One region of the Sutcliffiella horikoshii genome, then DNA from elsewhere that is predicted to be linked to it. Evidence: riboswitches for the same ligand, from Rfam matches in the RefSeq annotation. Region 1 holds a riboswitch; each other region holds the start of a gene.
The links. Region 1 has a riboswitch for S-adenosylmethionine ahead of K7887_RS18670 (methionine ABC transporter ATP-binding protein). Riboswitches for the same ligand answer to the same signal wherever they lie in the genome.
Positions count from the first base shown of each region.

Region 2: linked by a shared signal. The riboswitch ahead of mtnK (S-methyl-5-thioribose kinase) and the one ahead of K7887_RS18670 (methionine ABC transporter ATP-binding protein) in region 1 are both predicted to bind S-adenosylmethionine.
Region 3: linked by a shared signal. The riboswitch ahead of K7887_RS02265 (YezD family protein) and the one ahead of K7887_RS18670 (methionine ABC transporter ATP-binding protein) in region 1 are both predicted to bind S-adenosylmethionine.
Region 4: linked by a shared signal. The riboswitch ahead of metK (methionine adenosyltransferase) and the one ahead of K7887_RS18670 (methionine ABC transporter ATP-binding protein) in region 1 are both predicted to bind S-adenosylmethionine.

Region 1 covers NZ_CP082918.1:3,612,998-3,617,213, reverse strand. Annotated here, with positions in the region: gene K7887_RS18680 (hypothetical protein) at 87-422, shown strand; gene K7887_RS18675 (diacylglycerol/lipid kinase family protein) at 492-1,376, shown strand; SAM riboswitch class I at 1,481-1,593, shown strand; gene K7887_RS18670 (methionine ABC transporter ATP-binding protein) at 1,729-2,754, shown strand; gene K7887_RS18665 (methionine ABC transporter permease) at 2,747-3,403, shown strand; gene K7887_RS18660 (MetQ/NlpA family ABC transporter substrate-binding protein) at 3,423-4,216, shown strand, end outside.
Region 2 covers NZ_CP082918.1:1,454,075-1,458,290, reverse strand. Annotated here, with positions in the region: gene K7887_RS07490 (pyridoxal phosphate-dependent aminotransferase) at 1-263, opposite strand, end outside; gene K7887_RS07485 (carbon-nitrogen family hydrolase) at 362-1,144, shown strand; gene cspD (cold-shock protein CspD) at 1,521-1,718, opposite strand; SAM riboswitch class I at 2,038-2,197, shown strand; gene mtnK (S-methyl-5-thioribose kinase) at 2,299-3,495, shown strand; gene mtnA (S-methyl-5-thioribose-1-phosphate isomerase) at 3,499-4,216, shown strand, end outside.
Region 3 covers NZ_CP082918.1:431,326-435,541, forward strand. Annotated here, with positions in the region: gene K7887_RS02250 (flotillin lipid rafts scaffold protein FloT) at 1-109, shown strand, start outside; gene K7887_RS02255 (diacylglycerol kinase) at 387-1,307, shown strand; gene K7887_RS02260 (hypothetical protein) at 1,469-1,981, shown strand; SAM riboswitch class I at 2,103-2,207, shown strand; gene K7887_RS02265 (YezD family protein) at 2,266-2,427, shown strand; gene K7887_RS02270 (phosphoadenylyl-sulfate reductase) at 2,548-3,264, shown strand; gene K7887_RS02275 (sulfate permease) at 3,295-4,216, shown strand, end outside.
Region 4 covers NZ_CP082918.1:3,390,893-3,395,108, forward strand. Annotated here, with positions in the region: gene abc-f (ribosomal protection-like ABC-F family protein) at 1-340, shown strand, start outside; gene metK (methionine adenosyltransferase) at 411-1,610, opposite strand; SAM riboswitch class I at 1,788-1,955, opposite strand; gene pckA (phosphoenolpyruvate carboxykinase (ATP)) at 2,364-3,950, shown strand.

The DNA of each region.
Region 1 (4,216 bases):
GGAAATACGCGGTAATTGTTCTTTTTTTATTGCAGGGATTAGGCTGAGATGCAGGGAAATTAATAGGTAAAGGGGGCTGGTATGTAATGGTAGTAGAGAACTTGGAAATGTTTCTTGTTAAAGCCAAAAGTAAGTCGCATGTAATGGAAATTTTGCCTTACTACAGTCTGCGCTGCTGTTTAGTCACCCAAGGGGAAAGATCGTTTTTTTCACTAAGTAAAAACCAAATGCAACTGGTACAGGATGCAACGGTAGCTGATATTGTTATAGAAGGATCAAGAGAAGATATAATGGAACTTTTGAATGGAACGAAGATGAGAGATGTTAAAGGTTTGGCATTTAAAGGGTCCTTCAGGCATTTCTTGCTTATGGATTCATTATTTACCCTTGTAAACCGCTCAGAAAGAAAAGAAGTATCTTAAAGGAATTGTCCTCACCTATACCGAATTAAACTATATAGATAAAGAGAATTTATAGGCGGTGTAGGGGTAGTGTATCATGTTATTGTCAACAAAATTGCCGGAAATGGAAAAGGACTTCGTATGTGGAAAGAAGCGGAGAAGTTTTTAGAAAAGAAAAGTGTAACTTATCACGTCTCATTTACTGAATATGCAGGTCATGCCGGTGAATTGATAGAAAATATAGAGGAGAATGTGGTTCATGCTGTCGTGGTAGTCGGTGGAGATGGTACCATTCATGAAGTGGTGAGTAAATTGGTTCATAAAAAAGTGGCTCTCGGGATTGTTCCTGCCGGTTCGGGAAATGACTTGGCAAGAAGCCTTGGAGTCCCTTTTGATGTAGAAGGAGCATTGTTTAGGATATTAAAGGGTTCCTATCAACTAATAGATGTACCCAAAGTAGGTGAAGAGCATTATATTTCGATAGCGGGGCTTGGGTTTGACGGCAAGGTTGCAGAAGTGACCAATAGGTCAAGGGCGAAACGTTTATTGAATAAATTAGGCTTAGGTGGCTTGTCTTATGTGCTGAATATTTTCAGAGTTCTTTTCACCTATCAACCGTCTGATGTTTCTGTTGCAGTAGATGGAAGGTTATATAAGTTTCAGGATGTGTGGCTGATAGCGGTAGCAAATCTCCCCTATTATGGAGGAGGAATCATGATCTGCCCAGATGCCTGCGGAAATGACGGGGCATTGGATATATGTGTGGTTTCTGGTATTGGAAGATGGGAGTTATTATTTGTGTTTCCGCTTGCTTTTAAAGGAAAACATATTAAACACCGAAATGTCACGATGCTTAGAGGCTCATCCATACAAGTTAGCACGAGTTCATCCATGATCATGCAATGTGACGGAGAAATCGTTCCAAATGGAACAATTGATTTTAGCGTGGAAAAGAAAGCTATAAAGATTTTTTAAATATAGGAGAAAGTTTTTAATTGACAGGCTATTTATCACCGTGATACGATAACACTCGTTAATTCGAATTGCCCAAATACTTAATTTTAACTATATATGTTTATCTCTTATCGAGAGAGGTGGAGGGACGTGCCCGATGAAACCCGGCAACCGTCAACAAGGAATTGTTGAAATTGGTGCCAATTCACACAAAGCAATTTGCTTTGATAGATGAGAGAAAGGACTTTTCTCATTTAATCCTTTCTGCTCATTGTTGCAGAAGGGATTTTTTATTTTCAGGGATTAAACAAACGTTTGTTTATTCTTAATTGGGTAAGCTAAAACAAGGAAATGTAAGAAAGTAGGTGCGAACATGATTTCACTTCAAGGTGTAAAAAAGGTTTTTAAAACGAAAAACGGAGTAGTGACAGCTGTTGATAATATAGATCTATCCATCAACCAAGGAGAGATTTTCGGTGTTATTGGGTACAGCGGAGCAGGAAAAAGCACTTTAATCCGCATGCTAAATGGACTGGAAACGCCAACGGACGGAGTGGTGGATGTTGCAGGAAGAAACCTTGCAAAAGTTAAGGGCAAAGAACTGAGAGAAGCACGCCAGGAAATCAGTATGATCTTCCAGCACTTCAATCTGTTATGGTCAAGAACGGTGAAGGAAAATATCGCGTTTCCACTTGAAATTGCCGGAGTCAGCAGTTCAGAGCGTAACAAGCGAGTGGAAGAACTTATCAAGCTTGTAGGCTTAGAAGGAAGAGGAGACTCCTATCCATCTCAACTTAGCGGAGGTCAAAAGCAACGTGTAGGGATTGCAAGAGCGCTTGCGAATAACCCTAAAGTCCTTTTATGTGATGAAGCGACTTCGGCATTGGATCCACAGACTACAGATTCCATCCTAGACCTCTTAGTCGATATAAATAAACGTTTATCTCTCACTATCGTACTAATCACACATGAAATGCATGTTATTCGGAAAATTTGTCATCGAGTTGCGGTGATGGAAAATGGAAAGGTTGTGGAACAGGGAGATGTACTTAATGTCTTCCGTAAGCCAGAACAGCCAATTACAAAACGCTTCGTAAAACAGGTGACAGAACCAGAAGATACGCAAGAAACAGTGGAACACTTGTTGGCTGAATACCCACAAGGAAAAGTAATTCAACTAACATTTGTAGGAACTTCGGCAGAACAGCCTTTAATAACGAATTTGATTCGCAGATTTCCAATTGATGTGAACATCCTTCAAGGGAAAATCTCACAAACTCAAAATGGAGCATATGGCACACTTTTTGTGCACCTTGATGGAGAAGAAACGCAAGTACAAGAGGCATTGAGTTTTATCCGTGAGCAGCAAGTGGAGTTGGAGGTGATGACACATGCTTGAGAGAGTTAATTGGGACAAGATGTGGGAAGCAACCTTAGAAACTCTTTATATGAGCAGTATATCGGTTGTCGCTACGTTTATACTAGGAATTGTTTTAGGACTATTATTGTTTTTAACAGCTAAGGGGAACATATGGGAAAGCCGGTTAATTAATGGATTGGTTGCAGCATTCGTAAATATCTTCCGTTCCATCCCATTTGTCATTTTAATATTTTTACTTATTCCTTTCACAAGGTTCATCATGGATACCATTATCGGTGCAAACGCGGCATTGCCAGCCTTGATCATAGGAGCAGCACCATTTTACGCACGTATGGTTGAAATTGCATTACGTGAAATCGACAAAGGTGTCATTGAAGCAGCACGTTCGATGGGTGCAAAAACTTCAGAAATCATCTGGAAAGTACTCCTTCCGGAATCGATGCCAGCATTGGTTTCCGGTATAACTGTTACTGCCATTGCAATTGTAAGTTACACAGCGATGGCAGGGATCATCGGTGCAGGTGGTTTGGGTAACCTTGCATTCTTAGATGGTTTCCAGCGTAACAACTGGGAAGTAACCTTAGTGTGTACAGTCATCATCTTAATCATAGTATTTATCATCCAATTCATTGGAGATTTAATAACCAACAAACTAGACAAACGATAAGAAAGAGGGGACTAAAATTATGAAAAAAGTTTTAAGCTTTGCTGTAATATCATTGTTAGTGTTAGTACTTGCTGCATGTGGCGGCGGTGAAAAAGGTATAGAGGAAGGTAAGCTGGTAATAGGTGCATCTAATGTACCGCATGCAGAAATCCTTGAAGAAGCAAAACCTTTATTAGAAGACCAGGGAATTGAATTAGACATTCAAACATATACAGATTACATCATTCCCAACCAAGCTCTACGTGATAAAGATATTGATGCGAACTTTTTCCAACATGAACCTTATCTGAAAAGTCAAATTGAAGAAAATGATTACGAATTTGTAAGTGCAGGCGGCGTTCACATTGAACCAATCGGTGTATACTCAAAAGAGTATGACAGCTTGGAAGAGCTTCCTGAAGGAGCGGAAATCTTAATGAGTAACTCTGTTGCCGATCATGGCCGTATCCTTGCAATGCTTGAAGAAAAAGGACTAATTACATTAAAAGAAGGTGTAGAAGTTACATCTGCATCTGTTGATGATATTGATGAGAACCCTAAGAATCTTGAGTTCAATACTCAATTCGAAGCAGCTTTCCTTCCGCAAGCATACTTGAATGGCGACGGAGATGCAGTACTGATTAACGGTAACTATGCACTTGGCGCTGATATCGATCCAGAAAAAGAAGCAATCGCTTTAGAATCTGGTGAAAACAATCCTTACGTAAACCTTATCGTTGTTCGTGAGGAAGATAAAGATAATGAACAGATCAAAGCATTGGTAGAAGTGCTTCAATCTGATGAGATTAAAGCATTTATCGAAGAAGAATACAA
Region 2 (4,216 bases), 2.2 Mb from region 1:
TATTCTCGTTTATAAAAAGTTGCAATCGCTTCTTTAAAAAATTGGTGACCCTGAAACGGGGAATATTTATGATGATTTGGTTTTTCAACGGCTTCCTGTAACGACTTTACAATATGTTCAGGAGTCGGCTGATCAGGGTTTCCTTGTCCAAGATTAATCACATCATGACCTTGTGCGACAACCTTCCCCACCTTTTCAACCAATGAAGCAAAGAACTGTTTAGGCAGTGTATTTAATAATTCAGATTGTTGAAAGTGTTTCACCTTTTTCACCTACTTAAAAAATTCTTGAAATCCTAGTCACAAATCATATATTGTTAGATTCAACTTGTAAAGTACTTTTTCAACGGGGGGATAAAATTATGAAATGGAAAATAGCTTGTATTCAATTTGATGTAGCTTTCGGTGATCCCGAGGCAAATATAGAAAAAGCATGTGAACTTTTGACAGTTGCAGGAAAAGATCGACCTGATATCATTGTTCTTCCTGAACTGTGGTCTACAGGATATGATCTCGGGCGCCTTGATAAAATTGCCGATTCTGGCGGTTTTGTCACGACCAAATTCCTTAAATCTGCTGCAAAAGAACTAAAAACACACATTGTGGGCGGTTCGGTCGCGAAAAAAACGAACAAAGGAATTTATAATACGATGATTACGGTTAACAAAGATGGCGAAGTTGCCGGCGAATATAGTAAATTACACCTTTTCCGCTTGATGGACGAGCATCATTTCCTTCAGCCAGGAAAGACGGATGGGATGTTTGAGCTTGACGGAGAAACATGTGCAGGATTCATTTGCTATGATATCCGTTTTCCTGAATGGATCCGCGCGCATACCACTAAAGATGCAAAAGCGATATTCGTTGTTGCAGAGTGGCCTTTGGCAAGGGTTGATCATTGGCGTACCCTTCTTATTGCAAGGGCCATTGAGAACCAGTGCTATGTAATTGCATGTAATCGTTCTGGTGCTGATCCGAAGAATGCTTTTGCAGGGCACTCGATGATTATTGATCCTTGGGGAGAAATTGTGGCTGAAGCCGGGGAAGATGAGGAAATTATTACAGCTGAGATAGATTTGGATAAGGTGGAGGAAGTAAGAAAAAGAATCCCAATCTTTGAAGACCGAAGACCACAATACTATTAATCTTTTTACTTTAGTTGATTGCTTAGTCGCCGCTGTTCCTTTTCGCAATTGGCTTCTCGCTTTCCGCGGGACGGCGCTGGAGCCTCCTCACTTCGTTGCGGGGTCTCAACCTACCGTTACTCCCCCGCTGGAGTCTCCGCCATTTGCTCCAATCCACAGCTGAACATTGCGTAAAGTTACGTTAATCCTTTTACAGCTAACCCGGTTAGAGGGCTTTTCACTAACCCTTAAATGAATGAAGCCACCTTGTTGATTGGAGTGGAAGGCCCGCAGGCAAGCGAAGCGCCTGGAACGGAAATCAACTGTATTACATATTCTCTTATTCTTCCAAAACAAAAAGGACTCCGGAGTGGAGTCCTTTTCTATTTGGCTAGCATTATTTTGTAACGTTAGCAGCTTGAGGTCCACGAGCACCTTCAACGATTTCGAAAGATACTTCTTGGCCTTCTTCTAAAGTTTTGAAACCTTCGCCTTGGATTGCGGAGAAGTGTACGAATACGTCGTCTTGACCTTCAACTTCGATGAATCCAAAACCTTTTTCTGCATTGAACCATTTTACTTTACCTTGTAACATGTTTGTTCCTCCTTGTGGTTAACCCACGTAAATATTACTATTCTTGCTCTTTCAAACATTTCAAGACGAAAACGTGTTTCTGACTTTCCATATTCACGAACAAAAATAATAGTTTAATAATAACAGGTGCCTAGCATTTTTTCAAGGTTTTAACCAAACAATTCATACAATTCCATTAAATTCTTTAAATAATCTGATATTGGTTACAACAAAGATTTTTCAAAAAACTTGTTGACAATTTTCCCGGCGTCTTGTTATTATTTTCATCAAGCAATAATTTTCACACAATTTCATACATTCACAATTTAATGATTGTGATCTCTTATCAAGAGCAGGTGGAGGGATTTGGCCCTATGAAACCCAGCAACCGACCGTAATACTGTTGTGAAACAGGGCGTTACACATTTGTGGACGCCGAACGTATTAGTTCATAAGGCACGGTGCTAATTCCAGCAGAAGTTATTTCTGGCAGATAAGAGGGGAGAAGTCTACTCTTCAAGCCTCTTTCTTATGGAAAGGGGCTTTTATTTTTAAATAAATGCCCCGTTACTAATCAATAAATCACACGGGGGTAATAAATATGACCATTACAGCAACTACAGAATACGAGCCGTTAACAGAATCAACCGCTATTTCACTAGCGAAAGATCTTGAATTTTTCAAAGATGGTGCGCTATTGCATTGCCGTGAAATCGGTGATGGAAATTTGAACCTTGTCTTTCACATTAGAGACGAAAATAACACAGGAATTATTATTAAGCAGGCATTGCCTTATGCAAAGGTTGTTGGAGAAAGCTGGCCGTTGACCTTGCACAGAGCAACAATAGAAGGAAATTACTTGAAGAACGCCGCTACTTTGGTACCTAATCTTATTCCGAAAGTTTATTATACAAACGAAGCATTAGCGATAACGATCATGGAAGACCTCTCCCATTTGGAAATCGTTCGAAATGGTTTTCTAGATGGCAAGGACTTTCCGCTTCTGTCAAAGCATATTGGTGAATACTTAGCGAAAACATTGTTTTACACTTCTGATTTTGGATTAAATCAACAAGAGAAGAAAAACCTTCAGCAGGCATTTGCAAATCCAGAGCTTTGTAAGATTACCGAAGATCTAGTGTTTACAGACCCTTTTTATGAAAGTGAGACCAACGATTATGAGCCTGAGCTGCTTGGTTCGGTCGAGGATATTTGGAATGATGCGGAATTAAAGCTTGAAGTGGCAAAACTGAAATACACATTTTTAACCAACGGAGAAGCACTTCTACATGGGGACCTCCATACAGGAAGCATCTTTGCGAGTGAAATCGATACTAAAGTTATTGACCCTGAATTTGCATTTTTCGGACCGATCGGCTTTGATGTTGGACAGTTCTTTGCCAATATCCTCTTGCAAGCAATCACCAGAGACGACAGTCAAAGGGCCAGCATCACTTCCCACCTTTATCAAGTTTGGGAAGGATTCACTTTTACCTTCTCTGACTTATGGAAGACAAACAGTGTGGAACATTTCACGCAAACACCAGGCTACTTGGATTTCTTCCTGAAAAAAGTCTTTACTGATGCAATTGGATTTGCCGGATGTGAGGTTATTCGTCGAACCATTGGTTTGGCGCATGTAGCTGACCTTGATAGCCTCAAACCTTATGAGCGCAAAATTTCAGTAAAACAACAAGCTTTGTTATTAGGGCAAACACTAATTAAAAATGCAGCAAATATCCGTAACATTCAAGATGTAGAATCACTTCTTAAGAATGAACTAAAAGGGAATGGATAAATCATGACAATTACTACTAACCTACCGCTATCTGTAGAATGGAAAGACTCTTATATTCGATTATTAGATCAACAGAAATTACCTCAAGAGACGGTTTTCATTGATTTGCATACCATTAACGATGTCTATGATGCCATTGTCACTCTTAAAGTAAGGGGGGCGCCTGCAATTGGCATAACAGCAGCATACGGGCTTGTTCTCGCTGCAAACTCTTATAACATAGTTAATTTAGATGAATTTCACAGCCAGTTGAAAAAGGACCGGGACTACTTGGCAACTTCTCGTCCGACAGCAGTAAACCTTTTTTGGGCAATCGACCGACTCCTACAAGTGTCTTTGCACGCTTCTTCCGTGAACGAAGCAAAAACAAATCTTGTTCATGAAGCAATTCAAATCCAACTCGAGGACGAAGCAACATGCAGGCTTATCGGCGAGCATGCTCTTTCCTTGTTTCAAAAAAACGATAAACTGCTGACCATCTGTAATGCAGGATCTATTGCAACGGCCCGTTACGGAACAGCATTAGCTCCATTTCATTTGGCAAAAGAAAAAGAGTTCCCATTAAGTGCTTTTGCCTGTGAAACAAGACCAGTTCTACAGGGATCGCGATTAACTGCCTGGGAGCTGCAACAATCGGGAGTGGATGTAACGTTAATTACCGATAATATGGCTGCGCACACCATTAAGACCAAGAATATTTCAGCTGTTATAGTCGGCGCTG
Region 3 (4,216 bases), 1.1 Mb from region 1:
ACTGATCGAAAACTTCTCCGGCAAAGCGAACGTGCGTCACAGCATCGACAGCTTAACTAGCGAAATTGCTACGAGCAAAAAGAGTGAAGAGAAGAAGACAGAAGAATAATTAAGAACTTAGTGCCCCCATCTGCAGCTGCTACTTTTGAGAAGTGGCGGTGCGGGTGGGGGTTTTATTTTGGAACAATAGATTCCGCATTTCTCAAAATTTTCATTTTAATTGCATATCCACACCAGAATAGGCTAATATGTTATCAGTAGTGGATTCAGGTTCACTACTTAGTGGTATTGGTAAATATAACTATTCTATATAACAACATACAGAGACAGACTACACATAAATATAAAAGAGGGCTTAGTTAAATATACGTTTAGGATGATGGGAAATGAAACGAGCTAGGGTAATATACAATCCAACATCTGGCCGCGAGCTGTTCAAAAAGCATCTGCCAGAAGTGTTGGTTCGATTAGAAAAAGCCGGCTATGAAACATCCTGCCATGCAACAACTGGACATGGAGATGCGACAGAAGCGGCTAAGCTTGCAGTTGAACGCAGGTATGAACTTGTCGTGGCAGCCGGTGGAGATGGAACAATAAATGAAGTGGTCAACGGTCTTGCAGAACAGGACTACCGTCCACAACTTGGTATTATTCCAGTGGGAACGACCAACGACTTTGCCAGAGCACTTGACCTGCCACGTGATGATATATTAGCTTGTGTGGATGTTATTGCAGAAGGCGTCCCAATGCCAGTGGATATTGGAAAAGCCAATGATCAATACTTCATGAATATTGCTGGTGGCGGAAAAATGACCGAGCTGTCTTATGAGGTACCAATCAAGATGAAGACAATGCTTGGCCAGCTTGCCTACTACCTAAAAGGAATCGAGATGCTTCCATCTATTCGCCCGACGAACGTAACGATTGAATACGACGGAAAGATCTTTGAAGGCGAAATTATGCTGTTCCTTGTCTCCTTATCCAATTCAGTAGGCGGCTTCGAAAAGCTTGCGCCAGACTCCTGCATGAACGACGGAATGTTTGATATGATCATTCTTAAAAAAGCAAACATTGCAGACTTCATCCGTATTGCTTCTATGGCATTGCGCGGAGATCATGTGAAAGATGATTTAGTCATCTACACGAAGGCGAACAGGGTAAAAGTAAACACTCAAGAGAAAATGCAGCTAAATCTAGACGGCGAGTACGGTGGACTGCTTCCTGGGGAATTCGTTAACCTTTACCGTCATCTTGATGTCCTTGTTACGGAAAAGCGTAAGAAAATAGAAATGGCTAAATGCGAATAGAAATAAGCGGCGGAGAATGAATCCGCTGCTTATTTTTTTTTGAAAAATAGTGCGGAATCCTTTCTGCATAGGAATCTCGCATCATTTTTATTTTATTGCAACATAGACAAGGAAAAATATGTTAATGTTGAGTAAAATGGGAATGCCAGGAGGGGTTAGGATTGGTTAGTACAAAGGGGAGTAAGTATGAGGATATGTCTTGGATGGGAAGCTTGAAGAGGTTATCTGTTTTGTGTTGTCTTACAATAGTGTTAACAGGCTGTAATTTGTTTGCTCAAGGAGAACCGGATCCTGAATTCACCATCTCCTCCACTTCTGTTGGCATGGGCGGGAATGAGTATGAAACGGTGCAGTATGTCCGCTACTCCATGATTCTCACATACAATGAAAGTTTGAAAATAGCGGAAGATACGGTAGAACCCTTACTGGCCGGATGGTTGGAGGAGCGGATGCTGGACCATGAAATTGAACTGGCAGAGGAATTAGGGGATGGGCAATTCAAGCTGGAAGGGAAAGTGACCTTTGATCCGAACGGATTATCAAAAGTTGATTTGGTGAAACTCGAAGAACAAGAAGAAACAGTACAAGGTGTTCTTTTTGAAACGGTCTCGGGAGATTCCTATCAAGCTGCCATCATTGATTCGGAAACCAAGCTTACAAAGATTGGGGAATGAAGTAGCTGACTAGGACCAACTTCCCAAAAATAAAAAAATCTAAAAAAACAGTCAATAACATTGTTGACAATTCATATAAGTATGGTAGGATTAATTTTATCAAAAACAACAAATGAATCGACGCTTATCTAGAGCGGCTGAGGGACTGGCCCGTTGAAGCCCGGCAACCTGCGAACAGCAAGGTGCCAATTCCAGCAAAATGGATACCCATTTTGGAAGATAAGGTGCAGCATACATACGATGCGCCTTTTCCATAATGGGAGAGGCGTTTTTTATTTGGTGAAATGGAGGCGAGCCAACTGGCAAAGTCAGAATGGGAAGACGTGGTAACCCACTTGGAAAGAATGCTGCAATCCATCAAGTTTGGATCTATCACCCTAGTCGTACAGGATGGAAAAGTCATTCAGATAGAAAAAAATGAGAAGGTTCGCCTTCAAAAAAAATAAACACTCGCTGACCAGACAAACTGGAGGCGGTCACTTTACATGATGCTTGGCTTGGAACAACAAGCATGCACATTAAAGGGGCTGCCTTTTTGCGTTGGAAAAGAAAGGAGCAGTAACAGCATGAACCAGAAAATCACGTATGAAAATTGGAAGGAGATCTCGTCCACCTTCGAGGTTGATGATGACTCAAGAGGCGCCACCGTTGTTTTGGAGTGGGCCTATAGAGTTTACGACTCCGACGAGATAATCTATGCATCAAGTTTTGGTGCGGAGGCAGTGGTGCTGATCGACCTAATTCAAGAAGTAAAGCCTGATGCGAAAATTGTTTTTTTAGATACAGATTTGCATTTTCCGGAAACGTATAAGGTTATTGAGCAGATAGAAGAGAGATATCCGAAGTTGCAGATTGAGAAGAGGAAGCCGCAGCTAACGTTGGAGCAACAAGCCGCGGCACATGGCACGGTTCTTTGGAAAAGAGATCCCGGAAAGTGCTGCCAAATACGGAAGGTGGAACCTTTACGAGAAGCACTCACGCCAAAAAAGGCATGGATATCTGGTCTCAGAAGGGAACAATCCCCAACGAGGGCAGCCACGAATTTCCTCAACCAGGATGACAAGTTTCAAAACATCAAAATTTGCCCGCTCATCCATTGGACATGGGGGGATGTTTGGAATCATATTCGGAGCCGAGGACTTCCCTATAACGAGCTACACGATCATGGCTATCCAAGCATCGGCTGTTTTCCCTGTACACAGGCAGTCGGTGCGGAAGGTGATTCCCGCGCTGGCCGCTGGGCGGGTAGCGGCAAGACGGAGTGCGGCCTGCATACAAACTAAGGTTGGCAGTGAAGTGAAGGAGGAAAAAACATGTTAGTTACCATAGCTGTCATCGTTGGTCTGTTTTTCGCCATGAATATCGGGGCGAGCGGTGCGGCAGCATCCATGGGAATTGCCTATGGTGCAGGAGTTGTAAAAAGGAATGTGGCTTTGGTGCTATGTGGGATTGCGGTGTTCTTTGGAGCGTGGCTCGGCGGCGGAGAGGTCGTCAAGACAATGGGGAGCGGAATTGTGCCACAGAGTACCTTTACGGTGGCCATCGCCCTGATTGTCATCGCATCTGCGGCCCTATCTTTATTTTTAGCAAATGTGTTCGGCATCCCGCTTTCCACCAGTGAAGTGACCGTCGGTGCGGTTGTCGGAGCCGGAATTGTCTATCAATCCGTGTTTGTCGGAAAGCTCGCCTGGATTGTTTCGTTCTGGCTGCTGACACCGGTTCTGGCGTTTTTGTTAGCAATCGGGGCAACCTGGGTGTTGAAAAATAGAGTGGTTGATAGATGGGTTAAGTCGTCAAGGGCCGTTCCAATCTTGTCGGTGCTGGTCGTGGTGATGGGAGTGTTTGAAGCATTTTCCGCGGGGATGAACAATGTTGCCAATGCGGTGGGACCGCTTGTCGGAGCAGGGATTATGAACACTGGGCAGGGAATTCTGTGGGGAGGATTGTTTGTAGCTTTGGGCGCGCTATTGCTTGGCCAACGTGTCATGGAAACGAATGGCAAGAAGATTACAAAGCTGCGGCTGGAGGAAGGATGCGTCATTTCGGGCACGGGAGCCGGAATCGTCACGGTTGCCTCGGTGTTTGGCATTCCCGTGCCACTGACACAAATTACGACGTCTTCGATTATCGGGATTGGTTTTGTGAAGCAGGGGCGATCTGTTTTGCAAAAGGACATCGTCGTACAGCTGTTAGTTGTGTGGGTGGTGTCTCCGGTGTTATCGATGGTACTTTCCT
Region 4 (4,216 bases), 220 kb from region 1:
AACATGCTGGTTAGAAGATGGGGAGATCGTTACCTTTGAAGGGAACTATCAGTATGCGCGGGAGAAGCGGGAGGAATTGGAGAGGAAAAAGGTTGTGGAACTACCTGAAATCACCAAAATTGAGCAAAAGAAAAAGCACTTGGTTTATGAAGCGAGCGAAAAAAGATGCTACGAAGAATTTGAAAAGCAATTAGAAGATTTGGAAACAGAGATAGTTAAGTTGGAAACTCTGATGAACAATGAAGAGGATTTACTTACACTTCAAAGGCTGCAAGATGAACTAACCGTCTTAGAAACAGAAAGAGACTCTTTATATATAAAATTAGAAGAAATCCTTTAGAATTAAAAACCGCCTAAGAATAGAGCTCTCAAAGAGCCTCATTCTCGGGCGGTTTTCTTTATTAACTATATTAAGCGTTCGCTTGTTCTTTCAAAGCATCTGCTTTGTCTGTTTGCTCCCAAGGAAGATCCAGATCATTACGTCCGAAGTGGCCGTAAGCTGCAGTTTGCTTGTAGATAGGACGACGAAGGTCTAGCATTTTGATGATTCCTGCTGGACGAAGGTCGAAGTTATTGCGAACCAATTCAACTAATTTTTCTTCAGAAACTTTACCAGTTCCGAAAGTATCAACTGCGATGGATACCGGTTGTGCAACACCGATCGCGTAAGCCAATTGAACTTCACACTTGTCAGCAAGTCCGCTTGCTACGATGTTTTTAGCCACATAACGTGCAGCATATGCACCAGAGCGGTCTACTTTCGTTGCATCTTTACCGGAGAATGCTCCACCACCGTGGCGAGCGTATCCACCGTAAGTATCAACGATGATCTTACGTCCTGTAAGACCCGCATCCCCTTGTGGTCCACCGATTACGAAACGGCCAGTCGGGTTGATGAAGTATTTTGTGTTCTCGTCGATCAATTCAGCAGGAACTACCGGCTTGATTACGTATTCCTTGATGTTGCGTTGGATACGCTCCAAGGAAACCTCTGGGTGATGTTGAGTTGAAATTACGATTGTATCAATACGAACTGGTTGGTCGTTCTCATCATATTCCACTGTCACTTGCGTTTTACCGTCTGGACGTAAGTAAGGAAGAACCTCATCTTTTCTCACTTCTGTTAAACGGCGAGAAAGCTTGTGCGCCAGTGAAATAGGTAATGGCATTAATTCTTTTGTTTCATTACAAGCATATCCGAACATTAGACCTTGGTCTCCAGCTCCGATTGCTTCGATTTCTGCATCTGACATTTGACCTTCGCGAGCTTCTAACGCTTGGTCAACACCCATTGCGATGTCAGCAGACTGCTCATCGATGGAAGTAAGTACCGCACAAGTTTCCGCATCAAAACCGTACTTTGCACGAGTATAACCGATGCCTTGGATTGTTTCACGAACAATTTTAGGAATATCTACATAAGTGGAAGTTGTAATTTCTCCAGCTACCAATACCAATCCAGTAGTAACGGATGTTTCACACGCTACACGTGCATTCGGATCATTTGTTAGGATTGCATCCAGGATAGAATCGGAAATTTGGTCACAAATTTTATCCGGATGGCCTTCCGTTACGGACTCAGAAGTAAATAAACGACGTTGTTTAGTCATTAAAAAAAGTTCCTCCTTTTTGTTTATGAAAAGCGTTTGACTTCTCTTCACGTACAGCAGTTATATTTGATACGGATCTCAGTTCCTATTGTGATGTTCTATGTTATCTTGTGTAAAAATAGAAAAAACCTTCCCACAAAATTGAGGAAAGGTTTGATGTCGAGAATTAGCCTTTCACTCTTATCGGTCAAGGTCATAGCCTTGCTCAGGTTTAGCACCTTTTCTCAAGCGACCAATAACATTGGCCTAATACAAAACAGCGGCGTGCTTTTTCGCGCTCGCTCATCCTTTGAGCAGGTTGCTGGGTTTCATAGGGCCTGTCCCTCCACCAGCTCGGAATAAGAGTATCCGTTCAAGGTTCTATATTAGCGTACTAAAACCTTTCATGTCAACAAAAAAGAGAAATAATTCGACATCAATTTACAGGAAATAATTACTTCCTTTTATGTAGATCTTTTATCTTGAAAAATCTCATTATCATTTTCTTTTACTTCTGGTTGGCAAGGTTTATAATGGGAGAGGACATTTGGTGAAAATTTTAGTGGACAAGCTTAGAAATGACAACGCTTTCAATCAGTTAATCTAATGCTATTCCACTTGGATAAGCCTCTTTTTCACAAAATGTTAACGAATTCCTATAAATTTTCATAAAATAAGCTAATTAGTATGGACTATTAAGTTAAATGTGTTATACTTTTTAACAGATGAGAAAATAAATAAGCAAATTATATAATCAAAGGAGAGTTATCCATGATGAAAACGGTTGGGATTGATAATGGGTTAACAAAATTAATTTACGGAAGCAACACGCATGTTCAACTGTCTGTTCCTCAATTGGTAGAAAAGATATTAAACCGTAACGAAGGCTGCCTGACCTCAACTGGTGCAGTACTCGCAACGACTGGCAAATACACGGGTCGCTCCCCTAAAGATAAATTTATTGTAGAAGAAGAAATCAGCAAAGATAAAATTGACTGGGGTACCGTCAACGCGCCTATCTCTGAAGAAGTATTTGATCGCCTATATAACAAAGTTCTCACATACTTAGAAAACAAAGAAGAAGTATTTGTATTCAAAGGCTTCGCTGGCGCCGATGAAAAATATCAATTGCCAATCCAAGTAATCAACGAATTCGCATGGCACAACCTTTTTGCACAACAGTTATTTATTAAGCCAAATGAAGAGCAATTGGCAAAACATGAAACCGCATTCAGCATTGTTTCTGCTCCGAATTTCAAAGCAGATCCTGTCATAGACGGAACAAATTCAGAAGCATTCATCATTATTTCCTTCAGCAAACGCATTGTTCTGATCGGTGGTACAGAATATGCCGGAGAAATGAAAAAGTCCATTTTCTCTGTAATGAATTATCTTCTTCCGGAAAACGGAATTATGCCAATGCACTGCTCGGCAAACGTAGGACGCGAAGGCGATGTAGCATTATTCTTCGGTCTTTCCGGTACAGGTAAAACAACGCTATCTGCTGACCCGAACCGTAAACTTATCGGAGACGACGAGCACGGCTGGTCTAACACAGGCGTATTTAACATTGAAGGCGGATGCTATGCTAAATGCATCGGTCTGACTCGTGAAAAAGAACCGCAAATCTTTGACGCAATCCGTTTTGGCTCAGTCCTTGAAAATGTGGTCATTGATGGTCAATCAAGAATTGCTGACTATGAAAACTCCACGTTAACAGAAAATACACGTGCAGCTTACTCATTGGATGCAATGGACAATATCGTTCAACCAAGCATTGCCGGTCACCCAAATACCATCGTCTTTTTAACAGCCGATGCAACTGGCGTATTGCCTCCAATCTCTAAGCTATCAAAAGAACAGGCAATGTTCCACTTCCTAAGTGGTTACACAAGTAAACTTGCAGGCACAGAGCGTGGAATCACATCACCACAAGCAACTTTCTCTACTTGCTTTGGTTCACCATTCCTGCCGCTTCCTGCTACTACTTATGCGGAGATGCTTGGCAAGAAAATTGATGAGCACAACGTACAGGTTTACCTTGTTAACACAGGCTGGACTGGCGGGGAGTATGGCGTTGGAAGCCGCATGAAGCTTTCTTACACAAGAGCTATGGTACAGGCGGCACTTGAAGGCGACCTGACAAATGTGGAAGTAGAAACCGATCCATACTTCGGCGTTTCCATTCCAGTACATGTTCCAGGTGTACCTGACGAAGTGTTACAACCGAAGAAAACATGGCATAACGAAGAAAAATACGACCAGTTTGCTCGCGAGCTCGCAGGAAAGTTCAAAGCGAACTTCAAGAAGTTTGAAAATGTACCTGCGGAAGTCCTTGAGTTGGGCGGACCTACGGTATAATAATTATAAATGTTTTAGGCCAACCAAGGCTTTGAGAGACTTGGTTGGCCTTCTAGTTTATGGGGGGACGTTTAGAAGAACCCCCTATATGACTGTTTTCATGTTTTTAGTGGGGGTTCGGGCGTATAGAGCTGTCCTATTTAACCGTTTCCCTCTTTCTCTTGGGTGTTCGGGCATATAGAGCCGTTCTATTTGACTGTTTCCCTCTTTCTCATCGGCGTTCGGGCGTATAGAGCCGTTCTATTTGACCGTTTCCTTCTTTCTCA